DNA from 4 places in the Pseudomonas anguilliseptica genome. Region 1 is predicted to be linked to each of the others. Evidence: riboswitches for the same ligand, from Rfam matches in the RefSeq annotation. Region 1 holds a riboswitch; each other region holds the start of a gene.
The links. Region 1 has a riboswitch for cobalamin ahead of cobG (precorrin-3B synthase). Riboswitches for the same ligand answer to the same signal wherever they lie in the genome.
Positions count from the first base shown of each region.

Region 2: another riboswitch for cobalamin. It lies ahead of BLW24_RS04460 (TonB-dependent receptor domain-containing protein); the one in region 1 lies ahead of cobG (precorrin-3B synthase).
Region 3: another riboswitch for cobalamin. It lies ahead of cobO (cob(I)yrinic acid a,c-diamide adenosyltransferase); the one in region 1 lies ahead of cobG (precorrin-3B synthase).
Region 4: another riboswitch for cobalamin. It lies ahead of BLW24_RS13410 (energy-coupling factor ABC transporter permease); the one in region 1 lies ahead of cobG (precorrin-3B synthase).

Region 1 covers NZ_FNSC01000001.1:1,501,217-1,505,914, forward strand. Annotated here, with positions in the region: gene BLW24_RS07345 (cobalt-precorrin-6A reductase) at 109-828, opposite strand; gene cbiE (precorrin-6y C5,15-methyltransferase (decarboxylating) subunit CbiE) at 825-2,027, opposite strand; cobalamin riboswitch at 2,097-2,297, shown strand; gene cobG (precorrin-3B synthase) at 2,537-3,880, shown strand; gene BLW24_RS07360 (precorrin-8X methylmutase) at 3,873-4,499, shown strand; gene BLW24_RS07365 (precorrin-2 C(20)-methyltransferase) at 4,496-4,698, shown strand, end outside.
Region 2 covers NZ_FNSC01000001.1:936,850-941,547, reverse strand. Annotated here, with positions in the region: gene BLW24_RS04465 (cobalamin-binding protein) at 1-400, shown strand, start outside; gene BLW24_RS04460 (TonB-dependent receptor domain-containing protein) at 486-2,390, opposite strand; cobalamin riboswitch at 2,491-2,702, opposite strand; gene dxs (1-deoxy-D-xylulose-5-phosphate synthase) at 2,769-4,664, opposite strand.
Region 3 covers NZ_FNSC01000001.1:4,525,983-4,530,680, forward strand. Annotated here, with positions in the region: gene BLW24_RS22040 (cobyrinic acid a,c-diamide synthase CobB) at 1-1,016, opposite strand, end outside; gene cobO (cob(I)yrinic acid a,c-diamide adenosyltransferase) at 1,013-1,624, opposite strand; cobalamin riboswitch at 1,735-1,976, opposite strand; gene BLW24_RS22050 (MliC family protein) at 2,044-2,610, opposite strand; gene BLW24_RS22055 (IS5 family transposase) at 2,773-3,753, opposite strand; gene BLW24_RS22060 (alpha/beta hydrolase) at 3,939-4,698, opposite strand, start outside.
Region 4 covers NZ_FNSC01000001.1:2,763,500-2,768,197, forward strand. Annotated here, with positions in the region: gene BLW24_RS13400 (acyl-CoA dehydrogenase family protein) at 1-937, shown strand, start outside; gene BLW24_RS13405 (PaaI family thioesterase) at 947-1,402, shown strand; cobalamin riboswitch at 1,435-1,638, shown strand; gene BLW24_RS13410 (energy-coupling factor ABC transporter permease) at 1,694-2,374, shown strand; gene BLW24_RS13415 (hypothetical protein) at 2,379-3,119, opposite strand; gene BLW24_RS13420 (DUF3703 domain-containing protein) at 3,228-3,554, shown strand; gene amn (AMP nucleosidase) at 3,638-4,698, shown strand, end outside.

The sequences.
Region 1 (4,698 bases):
CCCTAGCAGGGGATTTTTTGCATTTGGCACGTAGGGTGGATAACGCCGTTTTTATCCACCATGCAGTTGGTGGATGGGTGAAGCGTCATCCACCCTACCTGGATCGCTCTACAGCTGCAGCGCCTCAGCCAGCGCTTCGAGGCTGACAAACTCGCGCTCCACATTCGGCAAGAGCGGCCGACGCAGCAGCAGCACCAGCAGGCCCAGCTCCCGCGCCACCTGCAGTTTCGGCTCGGTGGACTGGCTACCGCTGTTCTTGCTGATCAATACATCGGTGCCCAGGCGGGCGAATAGCGCGCGTTCCTCGTCCAGCGCGAACGGCCCGCGCGCACCGATAATCTCGGCACGCGGCACGCCTTGCTGCGCCGTCAGGCAGCGCACGGTCCAGTGCTGATGCGGGGGAATCTCGTGCAGGTGTTCCAGCGGTTCGCGGCCGAGGGTAAATAGCGGACGACGGAACGGCACCAGCGCTTCGATCAGCCCGGCCCAGTCGTCCACTTCACGCCAGTCATCGCCCTCGCCGGCCTGCCAGCCGGGACGACGCAGCGCCCAGCAGGCGATCCCGCTCAGCTCGGCGGCGCGGGCGGCATTGGTGCTGATCTGCGCGGCATAGGGGTGGGTCAAATCCAGCAGCAGCTCGACGCCCTGTTCGCGGATAAACGTCGCCAAGCCTTCAGCTCCGCCAAAGCCGCCGACGCGCACCTGACAAGGCAAGTCATCCGGCACCCGGCCCAACCCGGCCAGGCTGTAGATAGCATCTGGACTTAAACGGCGCGCTAGGCGCAACGCCTCGGTGGTGCCGCCGAGCAGCAGGATGCGCGGGCTCACGGCTTGCGCACCTCCAGCAGGGTGATCGGCAAGGCGCTGCGCCAGGTGTCGAAACCGCCCAGCGGCTGCGCCTGAGCCACGCTAATGCGGGTCAGCTCGCCGCCCACCTGCTCGCGCCAGGCCAGCAGCGCCGCTTCGCTTTGCAGGGTTACGGCATTGGCCACCAGCCGCCCGCCTGGTTTCAGGCTGGCCCAGCACTGCTCCAGCACGCCAGGGATGGTCACCCCGCCGCCGATAAAGATCGCATCCGGCGCAGCCAGTCCGCTCAGTGCTTCGGGCGCACGGCCGGCGACCAGTTGCAGGCCGGGCACGCCGAGGGCATCGCGGTTGTGCTGAATATGCGCCTGACGGCCGGCATCGGCCTCGATGGCCAGCGCCCGACAACTAGGGTACGCGCGCATCCACTCGATACCGATGGAGCCGCAGCCGGCGCCGACATCCCAGAGCAGCTCACCGGGTTGCGGCGCCAGGCGCGCCAGGGTGATGGCGCGCACGTCGCGCTTGGTCAGCTGGCCGTCGTGCCGATAGGCGTCGTCCAGCAAACCTGGAGTGAGCGGCAGCAAGCGCGCCTCGACACCCGCCACGCACTCGACCGCCAGCAGATTAAGATCGGCAGCACGCGGCACTGCCCAATCGCTGGCCAGGCCATCGATGCGTCGTTCCTGAGCGCCGCCCAGATGCTCCAGCAGGGTCAAACGGCTAGGGCCAAAACCGCGCGCCCGCAGCAACTCGGCCACCGCCGCCGGGCTGTCGCCGTCATTGCTCAATAACAGCAGCCGCGCTCCGGGGAAAAGCTGCGCCTGCAACGCCGCCAACGGCCGCGCCACCAGCGACAGCACCCTCACCTCCTGCAACGGCCAACCCATACGGGCGGCGGCCAGTGACACCGACGAGGGCGCAGAAAACACCCGCAACTCCTCAGCCGGCAGCTGCCGCGCCAGGCTTGCGCCAACCCCATAGAACAGCGGGTCACCGCTGGCCAGTACGCATACCGGCATCCCGCGCCGCGCCAATACCGACTCCAGGCTAAAGGGGCTCGGCCAGAGTTCGTGCTGCCCCGGCAGATCGCTGGGCAACAGCGCCAGCTGCCGTGGGCTGCCGACTATCCACTGCGCCTCGCCCAGCGCCCGCCGCGCCGCCTCACCCAGGCCGGCATAGCCGTCTTCACCAATGCCTACCAGGGTTAACCAGGCCGTCATGCGCTTTCCTCAAACCGACATTAGCGCGTCGCCCGACCAGCTGGCTGTCGTGCCTGCGCGCAAAGCGGGCATAATACAGCCTTCGTCGGTGCCCACCGCCACTGTGCATAGGGCCTAAGAGGGAATCCGGAGCGATCCGCTGATCGTGACCGAACTGCCCCCGCAACTGTAAACAGCGAGTCTGCCGCAACTGCGCCACTGGGAAACCGGGAAGGCCGCAGCAGATGATGACCTGTCAGCCAGGAGACCTGCCGACGACGCTGGTCGCGAGTGCCAACATCGGGCGGGGTGTACCGATGCCATGAAATCCCCCCGTGGGTGGATTTCGCTGGTTCGGTCGCCGCGTCGTAGAACCTGTTTTCGATCTAGCGAGCTAGAGCCCTACAAGGCAAAAACAGGCGAGGAAGCGGAGTGTACGAGCTGTACATGAGCATTCCGAGCCTGGTTTTAACGCAGTAGGGCCGACGCGCAGCAGATCGTAGACAGGTTCGTTGTTGCTGGTGAACTTGTTGCGCGACCGTCCAAGCATCGTCGACTCGCCCCTCTCACGCCCCAGCGCGTGCCCCGGCCTGCTGCGTATCGTTCAGGCGCTGGACGGTGGCATCTGTCGGGTCAAGCTGGCCGGTGGCGTGCTGAGCAGCGACCAGGCACGGGCCATCGCCGAGGCCACCGAGCGCTGCGCCAGTGGCGTGCTGGAGCTGACCAACCGCAGCAATCTGCAGATTCGTGGTGTATTGGCCGGCCAGCAGGCCGAGCTGATTGAACACCTACTGGCCGCCGGCCTCGGCCCGAGCAACCCGGCTGCCGACGATGTGCGCAACCTGCTGCTGAGCCCCGCCGCCGGCATCGATCCGCACGCCCTGTTCGATACCCGCCCGCTGGCCACCGCGCTGCTCGACCTGCTGCAAAACACCCCGGAACTGCATCGGCTGTCAGCCAAGTTCGCCCTGCAGCTGGACGGCGGCGAAGCCCTGGCCATGCACGAACATCCCCACGATATCTGGCTTAGTGCCCTGCCCGGCACGCCGGCGCGACTGGCCTTTGGCCTGGCCGGTTGCCCGGATGAGCAGCCGCTGGGCGTAATCGACGCGAAGCAAGCCGTGCAGCTGGTGGAACAACTGCTGATGCTGTTTCTCCAGCTGGCCGGCAACGCACATAGCCGGATGCGCCAGCTGCTAAACGTGATTCCCGCCAGCGAGCTGCTGCAACAGCTGCAAAGGTGCCTGCCCTTTGCCGTGCAAGCGCCGCCGACCGACTGGCAACGCAAACCAGTCAGCCAACGCGCACCCATTGGCATTTATCCACAGCAGCAGGCCGGCCTGTGCATGGTCGCCGCCGCCGCGCGTCTGGGCCGGATCGACGCCGCGCAACTCAAAGCCCTGGCCGAACTGGCCGAGCACCGTGGCGATGCCAGCCTGCGCCTGACGCCCTGGCAGGGCCTGTTGCTGCCGAATATCCCCAAGCCATCGGCAGACAAGCTGCTGCACAAGCTGGGCGCACTGGGCCTGCTGATCGATGCGCAGGAACCGCTTAGCAATCTGATCGCCTGCACCGGCTCAGCCGCCTGCGGCAAGGGCCTGGCCGACAGCAAGGCCGATGCCCTACGCCTGGCCGAACGCCTGCGCACCAGCACGGCGCGGCCACAGGTGCATCTCAGCGCCTGCCCGCGTTCCTGCGCCGCCGCGCATACCGCGCCCTTTACCCTGCTGGCCAGCAGCGCCGGGCATTACCAGCTTTATCAACGCACGCCCGAGGCGGCCGGTTTCGGCCAACTGCTGGCCAGCGCCATAACAATCGACGAGGCCGGCGACTGGTTCGCCGCCCACTGCGCAACGGGAAACAGCGATGCTTGAGTACATCCGCGACGGCCAGGAAATCTACCGTCAGTCCTTCGCCACCATCCGTGCCGAGGCCGATCTCAGCAGCATTCCGGCCGATCTGGAAAAGCTCGCCGTGCGGGTTATCCACGCCTGCGGCATGGTCGATGTGGTGCAGGATCTGCGCTTCTCCCCCGGGGCCGGTGCTGCCGGCCGCGCCGCCCTGGCCAAGGGCGCGGCAATTCTCTGCGATGCACGGATGGTCGCCGAAGGCATCACCCGCCCGCGCCTGGCCGCCAACAACCCGGTGATCTGCACCCTGCATAACGACGGCGTGATCGAGCAGGCCCGCGCACTGGGTAATACCCGTTCGGCAGTCGCATTGGAACATTGGCGCGAGCACCTGGAAGGCAGCGTGGTGGTGATCGGCAACGCCCCCACCGCGCTGTTCTACCTGCTGGAAATGCTCGATGCCGGCGCGCCGAAACCGGCGCTGATTATCGGCATGCCAGTGGGCTTTATCGGCGCGGCGGAATCCAAGGACGCCCTCGCCGCCGACAGCCGTGGCGTGCCCTATGTAATAGTGCGCGGCCGTCGCGGCGGCAGCGCCATGGCGGTGGCGGCGGTCAACGCCCTGGCCACGGAGGTGGAGTGATGACTGTGCAAAGAGGCCGTCTGCTCGGCATCGGCGTCGGCCCCGGCGACCCGGAGCTGATCACCCTCAAGGCCCTGCGCCTGCTGCAATCGGCCGATGTAGTCGGCTACTTTGTGGCCAAGGCCAAAGCCAACAAGGGCCAGGGCGGCAACGCCTTCGGCATTATCGAACAGCACCTGACCGACACGCAGCAGCGCCT
Region 2 (4,698 bases), 560 kb from region 1:
GCATCAGCAATTCAATAGCGGCCTGGCCGCGCTGCGTCAGCGTTATCAGCGCAAGCAGCCATTGCGCCTGTTCTATCAGGTCTGGAATACGCCGCTGTACACCATTGGCGGCCAGCAGATTATCAGCGATGCCCTGCGTATCTGCGGGGCCGAGAATATCTTTGCCGAACTCACCTTGCCCGCACCACAGGTTAGCGTGGAGGCAGTGCTGCAGCGTAATCCCGAGGTGATTCTGGCGGGCGTGCAGGGGCAGCTGGATGCCTGGCGCATCTGGCCGGGGGTAGCCGCAGTTAAGCGTAAACAGCTGTGGTTGGTGCCGGATGCTGGCCTGGAGCGGCCGAGCTTTCAGATGCTGGGGGCGGTGGGGACGTTGTGTGAGCGGTTGGCTGAGGCGCGCTGACCGGGGTTTTCCTGCTCGTAGAGGTTAGCTTGTGATGCGTTGGTTTTAAGTCGTATGCAGCCGAGCGGCTGCATACGCCCACCTCTTAAAGGTCGGGTGTCCAGGTCAGCGATAGCATCCCGCTGCGACCTTCCTCTCGAAAGCCATAACGCGTCACGCTGTTGAAGAACGCATCGTCCGGGCGGCTGTAGGTGGCCTGGCTGTAAGCCTTGCCTAGCAGGTTGTCGACTTTCACCTGCCATTGCAGTTCTTTACTCATTTTCCAGCTGCCGCGTAGGCCGAGCAGGCCATAACCAGCAATTTCGCGTGTGTTCGCAGCGTCGTCGTAGCGGCTGGATACCGCTTGCCAGGTCAGGCCTGCGCCAAAATCGCCGAACTGACGGTCAAGATCCAGGTTGAGGCTGCGCTTGGCGCGTCTCGGTAAGGTATGCCCACTTTCACGGTCACGCGGATCGACCCAGCCGGCGGACAATACGGCCTGCCAGCCCAGCAGGTTTCGCTCAAGGCTAAGCTCCAGGCCTTGAAGGCGTGCTTGACTGACGTTCTGTGGCTGGCTGAAGAACGTCACTGGGTCACTTACCACGGTAATCAGGTCTTTTACTTCGGTGCGGTTGGCGGCAAGGCTCCAGAGGGTATTCAGATGCTCGCCGCGTAATTGCACTTCATAGGTTTTCGAGTGCTCAGGTGCGAGGTCCGGGTTGCCGCCGTAAAACGCTGACGTTGGGAAGTACAGATCGTTGAAAGTCGGTGCGTGGAAGCCTTCACCATAACTGAGCAAAAGATCCAGTTGTTGGCTGAGGTTGAGGGTCAGCGCCGCGTTTAGCGTACTTTCGCTGCCGAATTGTTCGTTGTCGTCATGACGAAGGCCCAATTCGGTGGCGAATCCATCACCCTGGAAACGATGCTGGGCGAAAGCTGCCTGGTTCCAGCGTTCATTTTCGCTGAAAGCGGTGCTGCTGGTTAGGCGGTCTTCATACCAGTCCGCGCCTAGCAGCAGCTGATGCGCCTCGCCCAGGGTCAGGGTGTTCAGCCAACTGGCGGAGTCGCGGTAGGTGTTGAAGGCAAAATTGTTCGATGCATTGAAGTCATCACGGTTGTCGCTCTTGTCCTCGATATGGCCAATTTCCACGCGACTGCTCCATGTGTCCAGAAGCTGAGCTTCCAAGTGCCCCGCGACGCTGGATAGGCTGAAGCGTTCGCTGGGGTTACCCGGATCGAAGCTGAACAGGTCGTCGTATTCGGTTTCGCCGCGCTGATCGAGCAAATTGAAACCGCCCGTCAGGCGCTCATGAAAGCGATGCTCCAGGCTCAGGTTTAGGGCTTTGCGGCGTACGCCATCGTGGTCACCATCGCGCCCTCGGGAGTCATTGGAGCGGTCAAAGCCTGCGCTTTCGTCGAGGCTGGCACCCAGGTCGAAGCGAGTCTGTTCGTTGCCACCGGAAAGGCCAAGGCTGCGCTCGAAGGTCTGCTGAGTGCCTGCAGACAGGCGTAGGCGCGGCTGCAGGCCAGTTTCGCCACGGCGCGTGAAAATCTGGATGACCCCGCCGATGGCGTCGGCGCCATAAAGCGCCGAGCGCGGCCCACGCACCACCTCAACCCGCTCTATCTGCTCGGGGCTTATAAACTCCAGGCGGGCTAGACCGCTGGCTGCCGCGTTGAGGCGTACACCATCGACGAGTACCAGCGTCTGGTTGGCATTGGCACCGCGGATAAATACGCTGGTCAGGCTGCCGCGACCACCGTTCTGCACGATAGAAATGCCGGGTGCACGATTTAGCAGTTCGGGCACGCTACTTACTTGCAGGCGTTCGATGTCCTGGCGAGTGAAGACCGAGGTGGCAGCAGTAGCCTGTTGGCGGGTTTCGACTTGGCGACCGGAGGTGATCACCAGTGCTGGTAATTTCAGCGCGTCCTGATGGTTATCGGTTGATTCGGCATGAGCAGCCAGCGGCAGCAGCGCCACAGCCAGGGCAAGACGGGACAATTTCACGTAGAGAATCCTCAAAAGGTCGAACGACTTTTGAGAAGGGCAGGGGCAAGAACGGGCGCGCGGGCGCAGCCTGAGCTTGACGGTGATGCCCTCCGCAACACCAGTCACATCCTGCAAGGCCGGTCTCCGGGCTCTCGACGTGCGCCGCCTCGCCTTCCCGGATGACCCAGTGGCGTTGAGGTGACGTGCAGAACGGCTCTGCGGTCGATTACCGTTGCGGGGGCTGCGCCGGGATGGTTCGTCAGAACGCACCGGCTTCCCGTTTAACGCCGCTTCACTGTGGAAGGGCGCACCTTGACGGAAGTAAAACGCCGCGCACCTTAATGCGCGGGTGGATGAATTACAAGCAAGCCTGGCTCAGCTCTGGATGAGCGGTGCTCATGCAGAAAAGCTGGCGAGGCGCGCTCGGATGGCGGCTTCGATACCGGTGGCATCCAACCCGCATTCGGCAAGCATCTGCGCCGGTTTGGCGTGCTCGACGTAGTAGTCGGGCAGGCCCAGGTGCAGCACTGGCTTGAGGATGTTCGCGTGGGCGAGGAACTCGCTGACTGCGCTGCCAGCACCGCCCATCACGCTGTTTTCTTCGATGGTCACCAGCAGTTCGTGGCTGGCTGCCAGCTGGCGTACCAGGGCCTCATCCAGCGGTTTGACAAAGCGCATGTCGACCACGGTGGCGTCGAGTGCATCGCCCACCTTGAGCGCCTCACTCAGTTGTACGCCGAATACCAGCAAGGCTGCTTTGCTGCCTTGGCGACGAACGACGCCCTTGCCGATTTCCAGTGGCTCCAGACCTGGCTCGATGGTGGCATTCGGGCCGCTGCCGCGTGGGTAGCGCACGGCGGCCGGGCCGTTGAGCAGGTGGCCGGTGGTCAGCATGCGGCGCAGTTCGTTTTCATCGCTCGGGGTCATCACCAGCATGCCGGGGATGCAGCGCAGGTAGGAAATATCGAAGCTGCCGGCGTGGGTCGGACCGTCTTCGCCGACCAGGCCGGCGCGGTCGATGGCGAACAGCACGTCGAGGTGCTGCACGGCCACGTCGTGAATCAGCTGGTCATAGGCGCGCTGGAGGAAGGTGGAATAGATCGCCACCACCGGCTTGGCGCCATCGCAGGCCATGCCGGCGGCCAGGGTCACCGCGTGCTGTTCGGCGATGGCCACATCGAAATAGCGCTCGGGATAGCGTTCGCTGAACGCCACCAGATCGGAGCCTTCCTTCATCGCCGGGGTGATGCCGACCAGACGCGGGTCTGTCGCGGCCATATCGCACAGCCACTGGCCGAATACGCTGGAGTATTTCGGCCCGCTGGCTTGCTTGGGAGTGGCCGGCGCGTTGATCGGCTCCAGCTTGGTAATCGCGTGGTAGCCGATCGGGTCGGCTTCGGCCGGGGCGAAGCCCTTGCCCTTCTTGGTCACCACATGGAGAAACTGCGGGCCATCGAGGTCGCGCATATTGCGCAGGGTGGCGAGCAGGGTCGGCAGATCATGGCCGTCGATCGGGCCGATATAGTTCCAACCCAGCTCCTCGAACAGGGTGCCGGGCACCAGCATGCCCTTGGCGTGTTCTTCGGTCTTGCGCGCGATCTCCCAGGCGCCTGGCAGGCGCGAGAGGATCTTCTTGCTGCCCTCGCGCATGCTGGCGTAGGTGCGGCTGGAGAGGATCTTGGCCAGGTAGTTGGACAGACCGCCAACGTTCTTGGAGATCGACATATCGTTGTCGTTGAGGATCACCAGCATATTGGCGTTGACGTCGCTGGCGTGGTTCAGCGCCTCGAAGGCCATGCCGGCGGTCAGTGCGCCGTCGCCAATCACCGCGACGCTCTTGCGTTTGCTGCCTTGAATGCGCGCAGCGATGGCCATGCCGAGGGCGGCGCTGATGCTGGTGCTGGAGTGGCCAACGCCAAAGGTGTCGTACTCGCTTTCCGAGCGGCGCGGGAAGGCGGCGATACCGTCCTTCTGCCGTAGGCTGCCCATCTGTTCGCGGCGGCCAGTGAGGGTCTTGTGCGGATAGGCCTGATGGCCGACATCCCACACCAGGCGATCATCCGGGGTGTCGAAGACGTAATGCAGGGCCACGGTCAGCTCGATCACCCCGAGGCCCGCGCCGAAATGCCCGCCCGTCTGCCCGACCGTATACAACAGGTACTGACGCAGCTCGTCGGCCAGAGTTTCCAGCTCGGCTTCGCCCAGGCGGCGTAGCTCGTCCGGCGTATTGGCGCGGTCTAGAAGGGGCGTCAGCGGGCGCTCACGGGGAATCTCGTGGAAGGTCGTCGGCATCAGGCAGATCGTTATAGGTGTAAAAGATGCGGCA
Region 3 (4,698 bases), 3.0 Mb from region 1:
CTGACGCCCTGTTTATCGGTCAGTTTGTCGAGCAGATAGAGCATCCCGCCGCACTCGGCATGGATCGGTTTTCCGGCAGCATGGTGCGCGCGAATCGATTCGGCCATGGGCTGGTTGGTTTCAAGTGCGGCCAGGTGCAGCTCCGGGTAGCCGCCAGGCAGATAGAGGCTGTCGATATCGGGCAGTTGCTGATCGCTGAGCGGCGAAAAGAACGCCAATTCAGCACCCAGTTCGCCCAGCAAATCGAGGTTGGCCTGATAGAGAAAGGCAAAGGCGCTGTCGCGCGCCACGCCGATCCGCACGCCCTTAAGCAACGGCGCGGGCCTTACCTGCTCAGGCGCGGCGAAGCTGACCGGCGGCGGCAGGCTGGTATCGGCACTGGCGGCCAAGGCATCGGCGGCGGCGTCCAGGCGCGCATCCAGGTCGGCCAGCTCCCCCGCCTGCACCAGACCCAGATGGCGGCTTGGCAAACCAACTTCGGCGCTGCGCGGCAGCGCGCCGTACCAGCGGATCGAGGCTGGCAGAGCATCACGCAGAATCTCGCCATGCCGCGCACTGCCAACCCGATTACCGAGCACCCCGGAGAACGGCAAATCGGGCTGGAACGTTGCCAGGCCATGGGCCATGGCGCCGAAGGTCTGCGCCATGGCCGAACCGTCGATTACCGCCAGCACCGGCACGCCAAAGTGCCGGGCCAGGTCGGCCGCAGAGGGCGTGCCATCGAACAGCCCCATCACCCCTTCGATCAGAATCAGATCGGCCTCACCTGCCGCCTCCCAGAGCAGACGACGACTCTCGGCTTCGCCGACCATCCACAGGTCAAGCTGATACACCGGCGCACCGCTGGCGCGGGCGAGAATCATCGGGTCGAGAAAGTCCGGGCCGCACTTGAACACCCGCACGCGCTTGCCTTGGCGTGCATGCAAACGCGCCAAGGCAGCGGTTACCGTGGTTTTACCCTGGCCGGAAGCGGGAGCTGCGATCAATAAGGCGGGGCAAGAGCGGGCGCTGCTCAAAACTCCACTCCCTTTTGTGCTTTAACCCCGGCTTTGAACGCATGCTTGACCAGGCTCATTTCGGTGACGGTATCCGCTGCCTCGACCATCCCAGGCAGCGCGCCACGACCGGTCACCACCACATGCTGCAGCAGCGGACGCGCTTCAATATCGGCGAGCACCGCGTCGAGTTCCAGGTAGCCATATTTCAGCGCGATATTCAGCTCATCGAGCACCACCAGACCGATGGCCGGGTCATTCAGCAGCTGCGCCGCCACCGCCCAGGCCTCATGGGCCTTATCGATATCGCGCTGACGATCCTGAGTCTCCCAGGTAAAGCCCTCACCCATTACGTGATAACTGACTTCATCGGGAAAACGGCGGAAGAAGCTTTCCTCGCCGGTGCTGGCCGCGCCCTTGATAAATTGCACCACGCCGACCTTGAGGCCATGGCCCAAGGCACGCGCGACCATGCCGAAAGCGCTGCTGCTCTTGCCCTTGCCATTGCCGCTGTGCACCAGCAGCAGGCCGTATTCGTCCTGGGCCTGGGCAATCTTTTCATCGATCAGGGCTTTCTTGCGGGCCATGCGCGCCTTGTGCCGGGCGTCACGCTCAATCGATTCAGTCATCGCACTGCTCCACCGCCACAGGGCGATCTGGCTGGAAAAAGCATGCGAGGACAGGGAAAGCGCGGGGCCACGCACAGCGCAAACCACACGCCAGCCATCGCCCTCCGCGATGCCGTGGACTGCAACAGGCCGGTCTCCGGGCTTGTGAGCGAACCTTGAGGTTCTCAGAACCTAGCAGGCTCTATGCCGCGCCTTCCCATGCTTGAGCACAGTGGCACTTGCGGCGTTTGACTCACTTACCGTTGCGGGGGCAGCGTCGGAATAGCGGGCGTTCACACGCACAGCGCACCGACTTCCCAGTTTCACCCCACACACGCACAGCGTTCGGGGCACCTGTTACAAGGCGCGAAGGGTAGAGAGTTCGCGATTAAGCGTCAAACGAATGCGCCATTTAGCGCAGACGGCTTAAGCCACCAGGGTTACTTGGCCTGACACTTCATCTCGGGCGAGCCATAGCCCCACACCACGGTCGCCTCACTCTGGTGCTCCCAGAATGATTCATTGCGCCCCTGATATTTACTGCCGCTGGCTGCAGGCTGCTGATACATCAACGACACGCTGTCAGCAAACTCGGCCAGCAGGGTCCCAGGCTCGGTGGGGTAGTAGGTGACGATGACTTCCTTGGCTGGCAGGCCATCGCATTGAAAATGCACCGGACCGGTCCCTTTCAGTAACGCGTAGCGCGCCTGCAGTTCGGCAATCCGCAGGCGATAGCTCTCGGCTACGCACTGCTCACGGTCAGCGGCCTTCCAGCAGTCATTGCGGCCTTTTATCCAACCTCGCTGCTCAGCCTTGAGTACGGGAGGATGCTGGTTTGCGGCCTTGGCCGAAGCCTGCTGATAAATATCCGACATTTTCTGATCAAGTTCGGCCAGAGCAGGCGTCTGACAAATCAGCGCCTCGATACTGCCAGCCTCTACCTTGGTGCAGCTGAACGATGGCTCAGCCGCCTGCAGGGTCGCTAACGGCAGGCCGAGCAGAGCCAAAAGGGCAAAACGCTTAGGGATGGTCTGAAGTAGCCATGTATTTCTGGCTGACTTCAGCCCCGCCGATTTTGAAAGCGGCAAATCGATCAAAAACGATCAGATTACCCATTCATTTCTGTGTTTTTAGCCGCCGCGAGTAGCTCGCGGCAGCCATTTCCCGCATTACAGGCGCACCTCTCCTGCATTGGTCAGTAAATGTCGGCGTGCCATCCACAGGTTCGACAGCGCGAACAGCGTCACCAGTTGCGCCGTGTTCTTGGCCAAGCCACGGAAGCGTGTCTTTACATAACTGAACTGACGCTTGAGCACCCGGAACGGGTGCTCAACCTTGGCGCGCACCTGGGCCTTGGCCTTCTCGATCTTGCGTTTGGCTTTGTACAGCGGGCTGCTCTTACCCAGCTTCTTATAGGTGCTGCGGCGGGCAGCAACCTGCCAGATCACCTCGCGCCCATCATGTTCGGGGCGCTTTTCGACACCGGTATAACCCGCATCGGCGCACACCACGTTTTCCTCGCCGTGCAGCAACTTGTCGACCTGAGTGACATCCGCCACGTTGGCCGCCGTGCCTACCACGCTGTGTACCAGCCCCGACTCGTCATCCACGCCAATGTGCGCCTTCATGCCGAAGTAGTATTGGTTGCCCTTCTTGGCCTGGTGCATCTCTGGGTCGCGTTTGCCGTCCTTGTTCTTGGTCGAACTCGGCGCATTGATCAGCGTGGCATCGACGATGGTGCCTTGGCGCAACGACAGGCCACGGTCGCCAAGATAGCCATTGATGACGGCCAGGATGCCGGCAGCCAACTCATGTTTCTCCAGCAGACGACGGAAGTTGAGGATGGTGGTTTCGTCGGGGATACGTTCCAGACTCAGCCCGGCGAACTGCCGCAGGATAGTGGTCTCGTACAGCGCTTCTTCCATCGCCGGGTCGCTGTAGCCGAACCAGTTCTGCATCAGGTGCACACGTAGCATCGCCATCAGCGGATAGGCCGGCCGACCGCCTTCACCCTTGGGGTAATACGGTTCGATCAGTGCGATCAAACCCTTCCACGGCACCACCCGATCCATCTCGATCAGGAACAACTCTTTGCGGGTCTGCTTGCGTTTGCCGGCGTACTCGGCATCGGCGAAGGTCATTTGCTTCATCGGAAAACTCGGCGGGTGGCGTCCGGGCATTTTGCCAAAATCAGGAAGTCTTATTCAGAGTTTCCTTAGGGGTGAACATGCTGATTCCTCGTCCGCTATCCGTTGGTTTTAAATAGCCGCATCCAGGCTTACATCCTGCTGGCGCCAAGCTGCATGTTTCGTCAGCTAAGGCCAGACCAGAACACCTACCACTGCCCCTTGAGTACCCGCCGGGTTGCTTCACGTACCGTCAGCGGGTAGTCAGTATTCATGTACCAGACTGCCGGGTGCTCGGTGACAGATAGCGCTCGCTGATCCGGTGGCAGGTTGGTACGCAGCAGCAAGATCACATCACTGCTGACCCAGGGGTGACGGTACCAGTAGTGATGCCCGACGATATCAAAGCCGCGCTCGCTGCTATTACCGGAAACATCCAGCAGGGTGACATTGTTCAAGTGCCGCCTGCGGGTGAACTGGTACAGGCTCTGCTCGGCCCGACTGCTGCCAATCCGTGCGCCACCGGGCATCAGGCGCTGCGCGTAATCCAGCGCCTCGTCCTGATCAGACACAGTGATCATCACCTGTTCAGCGACGCGACTGATTGCTGGCAGACGCCCCTCAAATACTTCCTCGGGAACATCCGCAGCGGCAAACACCACCGCGCCAATCCGATAACGCGCCTGTAACTGCGCGGTATTCAAATCCGGATGACGATTCTGGAACGTCTGCAACGCCAGAGATGCCACGCGCCCACCGGCGCTGTAGGCGACCAGGTTGATCCGCTCGGCAGCGATATGTCGCGCCAGCAGCTCGATCAACTGCGCCAACGCCTGGCTGGAATCGCGAGCACGATTCACATCGATGCCGAGCAGATAGCTGGCAATGTTCTGGTGTGACGGCCAGTCGAACGCCAGACCGACAAAGTCGCGCCCGGCAAAATGCACAAGCTCGCCCGTCAGCTCACAG
Region 4 (4,698 bases), 1.3 Mb from region 1:
CCTGACCTGCTTTCTGCTGCCGCGCCACCGCCCGGACGGCACGCGCAACGAGTTCTATATCCAGCGTCTGAAGAACAAGCTGGGTAACTGGTCGAACGCCTCCAGTGAAGTGGAGTTTCGAGGCGCGCTGGCCTGGATGGTTGGCGAGGAAGGTCGTGGTGTGCCGACCATTATCGAAATGGTCGCGCTGACCCGCTTCGACTGCATGATTGGCTCCAGCGCGCTGATGCGTCAGGCCCTGACTCAGGCCGCGCATCACTGCGCGCACCGTCAGGTTGGGGGGCGGGTACTCAGCGAGCAGCCGCTGATGCAGAACGTACTGGCTGACCTGGCCCTGGAAAGCGAAGCGGCGCTGGCGCTGACCATGCGCATGGGCAAGGCGCTGGATAACCCGCACGATGAGCAGGAAGACAAGTTCGCTCGCCTGGTCACCGCCGTGGGCAAGTATTGGATCTGCAAACGCGCGCCGGCCATGATCAACGAGGCTGCCGAGTGCATGGGCGGTGCCGGGTATGTCGAGGACACCATCCTCCCAAGGCTGTACCGCGAAGCACCGGTCAACTCGACCTGGGAAGGTTCGGGCAACGTGCAGTGCCTGGACGTGCTGCGCGCGCTGTCCAAGGAGCCGGGCGTGCTTGATGCGCTGTTCCATGAGCTCGGCGACGGTCACGGCGATGCGCTGCTGAAAGCCCATATTGCGCAACTGCAGGCAGATTTCCGTGACACCGCCGATATCCAGTACCGCGCCCGTCAGCTCACCGAAGATGTGGCTCTGGCGCTGCAGGCCAAACTGCTGCTGGAAGCCGGCAATGCCGAGGTCTCCGATGCCTTTATCGCCAGTCGTCTGGGTGGTCAGGGCGGGCGGGTCTACGGCACCCTGCCGCGTGGGGTGAATGTCGAAGCGCTGGTGGCGCGCAGTACGCCGCACCTGATCTGAGGCCTGAACATGCACGGCAGTCTGTTTGAGCGGTTGAAGGTCTGGCTGACCGGCGATATTGCGGCGGATTACGGTATCTCCCAGCTGCAGGCCGCAGCCGGGGTGGCGAGCTTCAGCAGTCAGCCGCCGGCCGTGCACTTCAATCCGCTTGGCGGTGTGCATGGCGGCTATACCGCCACGCTGTTCGATGCGGCGTTGGGGTTGGCGGTGTATTCGCAGGCCAGTGCCTCGGAGGTCTACGTGACCGCCAGCCTGCAGGCGAATTACCTGCGCCCGATTGGCCTTGCGGCTTTGCCGCTACGTACTGAAGCCTGCGTGCAGCAGCGCGAAGGGCGAGAGGTCGCGGTGCAGGCCACGCTGCACGATGCTCAGGGGCTGCTGTGCGCCACTGCCAATGGCGTCTTCACCTGCTTGCGTCATACGGCGTCAGGCGCTACCCAGTCCGTTGGTTTGCCTGCGCGGTAAACGTCGGGCTCTGTCATTTCTCGCGGCCGCCGGGTAAGGTGGCCGCCGATGGTTCCAGCCCGTGTGATGCGGCTGGATGAAAAGGGAACAGGGTGAAGCGCACGTCGCCAATGCCCTGGCTGCCCCCGCAACTGTAAACGGCGAGCGAAGCCCAGATGCCACTGACTGCAAGGTCGGGAAGGCGGGCGCAGTGTCAAGCCGTGAGCCAGGAGACCTGCCATCGAAGCCGGGCGCTTATGCCCATCCCCTCAATCCGGATCATCGCGCGGTGGGCGCGGTACAGGAATCTCTATGCACATCGAACCAGAAGTCGTTACTGGCGCCAAAATCTTCCTCGGCTATGCAACCGCCGCAGGTGCCTTTGGCCTTTGCGCCAAGCTTGCGCTCGACAGCGTGCGTGACAATGGCGGCGCTGCCGCCCTGGCATTACGCAGCGTGCTGACCACTGCTCTGGTGTTCTGCTTCTTTGAAGTATTTCCGCACCACGCGGTCGGGGTTTCCGAGGTGCATCTGATCCTCGGTTCGACCCTGCTGCTGCTGTTCGGCGCCGGTGCTACGGCTGTTGGTCTGGCGCTCGGCCTGCTCCTGCAGGGGCTGCTGTTCGCTCAGTTCGACCTGCCGCAATACGGCATGAACGTCACTACGCTGCTGGTGCCGCTGTGGGCTATCAGTGTGCTGGCCAAGCGCATTATCGCGCCGGGTACTGCCTATGTGGACCTCTCCTACAAGCAGGCGCTGGCGCTGTCGACGGCCTATCAGGGCGGCATCGTCGCCTGGGTCGGCTTCTGGGCGTTCTACGGCAACGGCTTCTCCGGCGAGAACCTGGCGGCCGTGGGCAGTTTTGGCCTGGCCTATATGAGCGTGATCCTGATCGAGCCGCTGGTCGATCTGGGTGTGTTGGCCGCTGCCAAGGCGCTGTCCGCGTATAGCCGTGGGCCGTTGTTCAACTCGCGCCTGCATCAACCGGCCTGATTGATTACTGGCGACGCTGCCAGATCAGCTTGCCGGTATTGCTCTCAGTGACCAGGTACTGGTCACTGAAGCGATAGTAGGCAGCGGGCTGATAGTCACTGCGGCCTTGCCTCTGCACTTCCAACAGGCCGTTGTTACTCTGCCAACGGCCGCTGTATTGCAGCTCGCCAGGGCTGTCGTAGTTCCAGTCGGCGCCACCTGCCACGCTGCGTGTCCATTGTGAAACGCTGCCGTCGCCCTGCAGTTGCAGAATCATCTGAGTGGTCATAGAGGCGAAATTGGCGCCGCCGCTGTTGATGATCTTCTCGTGTACCCAAGTGCCGATCAGTGCCGGATCGCGTGTGGCGCTGCTGCTTGGGTTGCTTGCTTGAGCGGCTACTGCACTCAAGTTCTGCCGGTGGAACAGCGCCTTGCGTTCCAGGGTTGCCCCAGTCGTCGGGTTGCGTGCGGCAATATGAGCGTTAAGCATGCCATTGGCGTAAGTGGCATTCATATTGGCAATCAGCTGCCCGGACTGCGCTTCGCTGATCTGCGCGCTGAGCAACTGGCCGTCAAAGCTGCCGCTGATCTGCAGGCGCAACCTGCCACCTTCCACATACTCCCCCGTGACCTGTTTGCCCTGGCTGCGCAGGTGCATTTCGGCTGGCTGGCCATCCAGCGTGGTCAGGTAATGGCCATCCAGGCGATCTGCCAGCAGAAAACTGGGTAACAGACAGAGCACAAGGGTGAGCAGGGCGCGCGGCATGAGCGTTCCTTAGGCAATTGGCCGACAGAAGATTAGCAACGGATGCTTGGCCTGGGGGCCGCCCCGCACTTGCAGACTGCGACGCAGCTTGAAAATAGGAGCGTTGCCATGACCCGTGAACAAGCCTTCTGGCAGGAATACCAACTGGCCCGCGCCCTGCGCGGCACTGATCCTGCTGCCGAGCTGCGCCATCTGGAGCGGGCGCATATTCTCGGTCAGCGCTATTTCAGCGAACACCTGCGCAGCCATCTATGGATGTTCGCTTGGGCCTGGCGCCAGCGAGACTGGTCCGAGGGGCTGGCACAACTGCTGCGCATCCCCGGTAGCCTGGGGTCGCTGCTGGGGTTTTATCCCCTAGGTAATCCGGGTGCCCGGCGCGTCGGCCCGCTGACCCCACAGGCTGTGCCCGAGGATCTCAAGACGTTGCTCAAGTAGCCTGCGCGGATAACGTCGCGCTATCACAAGCGCGGCGGATCAGGGCAAGATAGAGCCATTCCGATCAGCCAGGAAGGTGCCTTGTGAACCCTTGTTCCGATGATTTTATTGTCGCCAACACCGCTGAAGAAGCGGTGGATCGTCTGGCCGCCCTGCACCTGCAGGCGACCACGGGCTTGAGTCAGGCGCTCAAGCGCTATCTCAAGGAACGTATCAAGCCGGATGCCGAGGAGCAGTCGCGTTTTCGCTACCCGGAGCTGCGCCTGATCTACCTGTGCCAGGGCGAGGTGCCAACCACCGTGCGCGCCTATGCCAAGGTGCAGGTGCCCGGCACTTACAGCGTCACCGTGACCCACCCGGCGGCGTTTCGCAAATACCTGCTGGAGCAGCTGCGCCCGTTGATGAACGACTTCACCGTGCGCGTGGAAGTGGGTATCAGCCAGCAGAACATTCCTTATCCGTACGTGGTCGAGCAGGGCGATGAGCTGGCTGGCTCCGGGGTCACTGCCGCCGAATTGGCGCGGGTGTTCCCCAGCACTGACCTGTCCGCCGCCACCGACGGCACCGCCGATGGCCTGTACGACTGGGAAAACACCGACCCACTGCCGCTGGCGCTGTTCGATGCGGCGCGGGTGGATTTCTCCCTGCGCCGCCTGGTGCACTACACCGGCAGCGACTGGCGGCATGTGCAGTCGTGGATTCTGCTGACCAACTACCACCGCTACGTCGACCAATTTATTCGCCATGGTCTGGACATGCTGGTGGGTGAGTCGCGCTTCACCCGCATGGTGCTGCCGGGCAACGTGGTGATCGAGCGCGGCATGGCCGAAGGCGAGATGCAGGCGATTATCGAGAACGTCATCTGGCACCGCTACCAGATGCCGGCCTATCACCTGCAGGCCGACGACGGCCATGGCATCACCCTGGTGAATATCGGCGTCGGCCCATCCAACGCCAAGAACATCACCGACCACCTGGCGGTGCTGCGCCCGCATTGCTGGCTGATGATCGGCCACTGCGGCGGCCTGCGTCAGTCGCAGACCATCGGCGACTACGTGCTGGCCCACGCTTACATGCGCCGTGACGGCATTCTCGACCGTGTGCTGCCGCCGCATATTCCGCTGCCGGCCCTGGCCGAGGTGCA